Regions from separate parts of the Pseudoalteromonas sp. 31A1 genome, predicted to be linked through region 2. Evidence: predicted binding sites of a transcription regulator. Region 2 holds the regulator's gene; each other region holds the start of a gene.
The links. Region 2 encodes sigma-54, which starts transcription at its own class of promoters, with help from an activator protein. Its sites were predicted from a motif close to GTTGGCACGNNNNTNGNNT; they were not measured.
Positions count from the first base shown of each region.

Region 1: GQR52_RS03000 (EF-hand domain-containing protein) is a predicted target of sigma-54. The motif match lies at 1,196-1,214, and genes of this name have one in related genera.
Region 3: GQR52_RS01710 (DUF2726 domain-containing protein) is a predicted target of sigma-54. The motif match lies at 1,273-1,291, and genes of this name have one in related genera.

Region 1 is NZ_WTKY01000002.1:113,178-115,385, forward strand. It holds gene xthA (exodeoxyribonuclease III) at 1-353, opposite strand, end outside; gene GQR52_RS02995 (hypothetical protein) at 594-1,025, shown strand; gene GQR52_RS03000 (EF-hand domain-containing protein) at 1,256-1,777, shown strand; gene scpB (SMC-Scp complex subunit ScpB) at 1,929-2,208, shown strand, end outside.
Region 2 is NZ_WTKY01000003.1:333,150-335,357, forward strand. It holds gene lptB (LPS export ABC transporter ATP-binding protein) at 1-459, shown strand, start outside; gene GQR52_RS05410 (RNA polymerase factor sigma-54) at 529-2,028, shown strand; gene hpf (ribosome hibernation promoting factor) at 2,055-2,208, shown strand, end outside.
Region 3 is NZ_WTKY01000001.1:359,255-361,462, reverse strand. It holds gene arcB (aerobic respiration two-component sensor histidine kinase ArcB) at 1-61, opposite strand, end outside; gene folE2 (GTP cyclohydrolase FolE2) at 294-1,214, shown strand; gene GQR52_RS01710 (DUF2726 domain-containing protein) at 1,331-1,927, shown strand; gene mtnN (5'-methylthioadenosine/S-adenosylhomocysteine nucleosidase) at 2,050-2,208, shown strand, end outside.

The DNA.
Region 1 (2,208 bases), on a different contig from region 2:
TTAATATTATCACCTTGTGGGAAATAGCCATTCATGACAGTAAGGTCGCGACCGTTTTCTTGTTCAACAGTGACGCTTATCATGCGTTTTTGCGATTCATCTGTATCGGTGGCAAAACCTTTTAAGACCGATTTAGGCTCTTTTTTGCATAACATAGCTACGCCATAATGCGCTTTTTGACCATGAAAGTAGACGTGATATCCCATTTTTTGAACATCTTCTAATGGGAATGCTTCGTCGTGAACTTTAATCTCTTGCAAGCCAATAACGTCTGGTTGATGTTTGTCGATAATTGCTTGTAATTGGTGAAGACGAGCACGCAGACCATTGATATTGAAAGAAATCACTTTCATAAAATTTACCTTAAAATTGGTTCTATTTAATAGATTAAATTGTATCAGTAAATACGCGCACATAACATGACTGAATTGAGATAATAGCTGCGCAAATGTTGATCAAATGGTGGGTAAAGTTTAAACATTGTGAATACAATATTAATTATTTAAATAAATAAAAAATTCAATTGAACTTAACTTTATTGAATATATAATGCGCGAAATTCACTTGTTTAGCTCGTTCAAATAGGATCTCTCATGAAAACTCAACTACTTTTAGCCACTGCTTTACTAGCATCTGCAACTGCGTCAGCTCAAAGCAATACTTACTTTAGCCAAGATAACAAAATTGAGTCTAAGTTATGTGTACTAAGTGCAAACGAAGGCTTTAGCGTTGCTCGTAAAGAAGCTGCCCAGCACGGTGTTTACCTATCTCGTTTTTCTAAAAGCATTTTATGTAATGGTGAAGATATTCGTGATATTGCTAAAAAAACGACATTAAGCAACGCATCAGTTGAGAAAGTAGAAGTATTTGCAAAAGACGCTCAACAAGAAACTCAATTATGTATGACGGCTTTAAAACAAGGTTTAGCACCTGTTCGTCAAAAAATTGGTAACCTAAACTCATTAAAATGTAATGGTCAAAACGTTACTGAGTTTGTTAAACGCTACCAAAACGCAGCAATCTAATTATTAGCTTAACTATAATAATAAGTAAATTTGAAATGCCTGGTTTTTACCGGGTATTTTTTTGCAAAAATTACAAGGTTGTTTGCAAAGCTTGCAAGCTTAACTTATTGAAACTGTTTAATAAATATACCGATCGAGATTAAGTTATTGATTATTATAAGTTAACTATTATTGGCATTGGATTTGTATTAGTTAAAGTGACATTTAATTAATTACGAAGGATACGTCTTATGAAAAAGTTAACATTAGCAGCCACTATTTTAGCATCATTAAGCCTAGCGGCTTGTTCATCTAATCAAGGTCTTGAAAGAATAGACAGTGACTTTGCAAGTTTAGATAATGATAGCGATGGCTACATCTCAAAAGTTGAAGCTGATGACGATAGCATTTGGGGCCATTTTTCAAATATTGATACCAATATGGATAACGAAATTAGCCGCAAAGAATTTAACACTTATATGAAGCTTAATAATGGCAAAGTAGCCACTGATTCTGAAGTAAGTGAGTCGGCATTTAAAGCTGAAATTGCTAAATTCGATAAAATTGAAAGCAGCTTTGCAAGTCTAGATAACGACAGCAATGGCTATATCTCGGTAGTTGAAGGTAACGATGATGATATTTCAAATCATTTTGGTTACATGGATAAAAACCAAGATAAGCGCATCAGTAAAAGCGAGTTTATGGGTTACATTAAAAAATACGGTAACGCAGTAGCTGAAGATGATGCATTAGAAGCTTTTAAAAGTAACTAATAGTTACCATTTTAGTAAGTAAGATTAAAGCCAGTGCTAGGCACTGGCTTTTTTGTGTTTTAAATTTAGTTATTTGATAGATATATTTTCCTAGTTTGGTGTTGTTCTGTCATAATAGATGGCTGTGTATTTTTATTTGTTAAGAGTGTGTATGGCGGGTCGGCGAATTAGTGATGAACAACTAGTTGAGATCATTGAAGCAGCTATTTTTGTTGCAGATAAGCCTGTTAGTAAACGCCACCTTAAAGACATCGTATTAATAGATTTAGCTATTTCTATGGCACGAATAAATGACGCAATAGATACAATACAAGAGCATTTTCAAACTCGTGGTATTCGCTTAGTTGAAGTTGGTAGTGGGTATCGGTTTCAGGCATGCAGTAGTTTAAGCCCTTGGTTAAATAACTTGTGGCAAGAACGCGCACCAAAAT
Region 2 (2,208 bases):
TTCAGAAAGCTGACTGTTTATCAAAACTTAATGGCCATTTTAGAAACGCGCAAAGAGTTAAATAAACAAGCTAGAGAAGACACTCTCGATAAATTATTAGATGAATTTAGCATACAACACATTCGTGATAGCCAAGGTATGGCATTGTCGGGTGGCGAACGTCGTCGTGTTGAAATAGCACGTGCGCTGGCAGCAGATCCTAAATTTATATTACTGGATGAACCATTTGCAGGTGTTGACCCGATTTCGGTATTAGACATAAAGAAAATAATAGAACATCTTAAAAATCGTGGGATTGGTGTATTAATTACCGATCATAACGTAAGAGAAACCCTTGATGTTTGTGAAAAAGCCTACATTGTTTCTCATGGGGAGCTGATTGCATCAGGTACTCCAGAACACGTATTAAATGATAAAACAGTACGCGATGTTTACTTAGGCGAGCAATTTAGGCTGTAACATTTACGCCATGTCTTTAAGCATCTGCTAGTATTAATTATAACAACATAAAAGGATTGTTAGAGATACATGAGGCAATCACTACAGCTGCGCATGGGCCAGCAACTTACAATGACTCCACAGCTGCAACAAGCTATTCGTTTGTTGCAACTCAGTACATTGGATCTCCAGCAAGAAATACAAGAAGCTCTCGACAGCAACCCGCTATTAGAGGTTGAAGAAGCAGACTATTCAGAAGACGCTGCAGGTAAAAACGAGCAAAAAGCAGATACAGATGACATAACTGTTAGCGCATCTGCCGATGATGCTCCAAGCGAATACGAACAAGATAGTGGTGAAGCACTTGCAAAAGACACGCTAAGTGACGACATGGCTATGGATGTTAGTTGGGATGAGTACATGAGTGCCGCCCCAGCAGCATCATCGGGTCCGATGCCTGAAGACGAATCAATATACCAAGGCGCCTCTACTGAAACGCTCCATGAGTATTTAATGTGGCAGTTACAACTAACGCCATTTAGCCCTACAGACGAAGCTATTGCTATTGCTATTGTAGAAGCCGTCGATGATTCAGGTATTTTAACACTAAGCTGCGAAGAGATTTTAGAAAGCTTTAATCAAGAAAACGAAGATGATAACGAAGTCGAACTTGATGAAATTGAAGCTGTATTAAAACGCATCCAACTGTTTGATCCTGTTGGTATTGCCGCACGTAGTTTACAAGAGTGTTTGTGTATTCAGCTTAACCAGTTTGATAAAGAAACACCTTACATTAATGAAACAAAAATGATTTTAACCGAGCATATTGATTTATTAGCTGCTCGTGACTATCGTACATTAATGAAGAAAACTAAGCTCAAAGAAGAAGAGCTTAAAGAAGTAATGACATTAATACATACTCTTAGCCCTAAACCTGCAGATACTATTGTAAGAGAAGAATCTGAGTATGTTATTCCTGATGTGTCAGTTAAAAAAATTAAAGGCCGCTGGGTTGTTGAGTTAAACCCAGACAGCATGCCTAAAATTCGTGTTAATAGCCAATACGCGGCAATGTCTCGCACTGTAAAATCCAGTGGTGACAGCCAGTTTATTCGCTCGCATTTACAAGAAGCTAAATGGTTTATTAAAAGCTTAGAAAGTAGAAACGACACGCTATTAAAAGTAACAAATTGTATTGTTAAGCAACAACAAGGCTTTTTTGAACACGGTCCTGAAGCCATGAAACCAATGGTTTTAAATGATGTTGCTGAAATGGTAGAAATGCACGAATCAACAATTTCGCGCGTAACAACCCAAAAGTATATGCACACACCCCGTGGTATATTTGAGCTTAAATATTTTTTCTCAAGCCATGTAAGCACCGAAAACGGTGGTGAATGTTCATCTACAGCAATCCGTGCGCTTATCCGAAAATTAATCGCAGCAGAAAACTCAGCAAAACCATTGAGTGATAGCAAAATAGCGGATATATTGGCTGAGCAAGGAATTAAAGTAGCGAGACGTACAATCGCAAAATACCGCGAATCTCTGGCTATTCCACCGTCAAATCAGCGTAAAAGTTTGATTTAAGACGCAAAAAAAAGAGGGTAATGCTTATGCAACTAAACTTAACTGGTCGTCACGTAGAATTAACCGATTCACTAAGAGACTATATTAATACCAAATTTGCGAAGCTAGAAAGACACTCTGATCATATTAATAATGTTCATGTCATTCTCGATGTAGAAAAATTAAATCAAAAAGCAGAAG
Region 3 (2,208 bases), on a different contig from region 2:
CAAATCGCGTTATTGAGCTGGAAAGTACCCGAGCCCAAGGGCTCAAAGAATAATCGGTCATACGTAATTTTATCTCTTAGCTGTGTGCTTAAATATAAAGAAGGCAATGCGCATGTATAAACATACCATTTTCCCAGATTTTAGCATTTTTCTCCTACCACTACCCATGTTGTGCGATAAAAACAGAATTTTTCATGTTTGATTTTGCTCATCTCTTAAACTCATCATTTCAGCAATAAATTATTTAGTGTAAAATGCCCCGCTTTATTATCTCCAAAATACGAGTAGCGCACATGCAAACCAATATGCCAGATATAGCAGACACTGCACCCGCTTTACAAACAGGTAAATTAGACTGGGTTGGCATGGGCGAAATCGAACTGCCATTTATTTTTGAGTCACGAGACTTATCTCCAGTTACAGTAAATGCCAAAGCTCGTGCATTTGTAAATTTGCATAAAGAAGATGCCAAAGGCATTCATATGTCACGTCTATTTTTAGCACTTGACCTGCTTTCAACTGAGCAGCAAGTCAATCCGCAAACAATAGCGCAAGCACTCGATACCTTTATAACTAGCCACGAAGGGCTGAGCGATAAAGCACAAATTGAATTTAAATTTGAATTACCGCTACGCCGTAAATCACTATTAAGTGGTAAAGCGGGCTGGAAAAGCTACCCAGTTTTACTTACCAGTACAATTGAAAATAACATTATTAGCTACGAGCTAACCGTAGATGTTACCTATTCTTCAACGTGCCCTTGCTCTGCAGCACTTGCACGCCAGCTTATACAAAACGCGTTTAACGAAAAGTTTAACCAAGAAACCTTAAGCCAAAAAGATGTGCACGAATGGCTAGGCACTACTCAAGGCATAGTAGCTACACCTCACTCGCAGCGCTCTATTGCCAACGTAAAAGTAAAGCTTGATAGCAATATTCAAGAATTTGACGTAGTGACTCTAATAAATACCCTCGAAGCTGAACTTAAAACGCCTGTACAAGCGGCAGTAAAACGCGAAGACGAGCAAGAATTTGCCCGTTTAAATGGTCAAAATCTTATGTTTTGTGAAGATGCAGCGCGTAAAATTAAAGCTTTATTAGAAACAGATAATTACAGCGATTACTGGCTGCAAATAAACCATTATGAATCACTCCATGCACACGATGCTGTAGCTATTGCGGTTAAAGGTATTAAAGGTGGATACAAAGCTTAATAGCTACATAGTTTTAGCTTTTATAAACAGTTGGTAATTATTTTATAACTCATACTTTTTAGGCACGTAAATTGCTTTATTTGAGCAGTGTCAATTTGTTGTTATGGAGTTACCGTATGGAATTCGCTTTATTATTAATTCTAGTATTAGTTGTCGGGGCTTCTGTTGTTGCGTCAAAATTTAATGACGATGGCGGAAACCCGTATCCTTTTACCCGCAAGCAAACTGTTTTTACGCAGGTTGAGGGCGCTTTTTTAAATCTTCTCGAGCGTGCTGTAGGCGATCAATATAAAATTGTTAGTCGCGTTAAGCTAATTGACGTTATTGACTGTAAGCAAGGTCTTTCTATTAAATCTAAACGTGCTGCTTTAGCTAAAGCTAAAAATAAGCAACTCGACTTTGTATTAATCGATAAAGAAAAACTAACTATTGTTGCGGCCGTTGACCTAGTTAACAATGCCAATAAAGATGGCCACAAAGCTCAACGCGACTGGTTTGTAAACGGTGCACTAGAGTCTGCGGGCATTCCACATATTCGTATGAAAGTTAAATCGGGCTACCGTCCATCAGAAGTGCGCGATGCAATTATGTTTAAACTTGGTAAGCCTGCAGCAACACAAACGCAGCGTCCTGTTCGTAATCGCTCACACAAGCCAGCGGTACTTTCACCTTCTCAAGCCAAAGCACAAACAACTGCTTTAGCTGAAATTTAAAAACCAAATTAAATACTCTCCTAAAAAGTATTTAAAGCGAGCTTATAAACAAGCTCGCTTTTTTGTTTTTTATTGCTAACTTCACGTATAATCAAGTGATTCAAACTCAGGAATTAAACATTATGAATGTTGGTATTATTGGCGCAATGGAGCCAGAAGTTAAAATTTTACGTGAAGCGATGCAAAACGCACAAATTTTAACTAAAGCAGGTTTCACTTTTTATACTGGTGAATTGGCTGGTAACACAGTAACACTTGTTCAATCTGGTATTGGTAAAGTA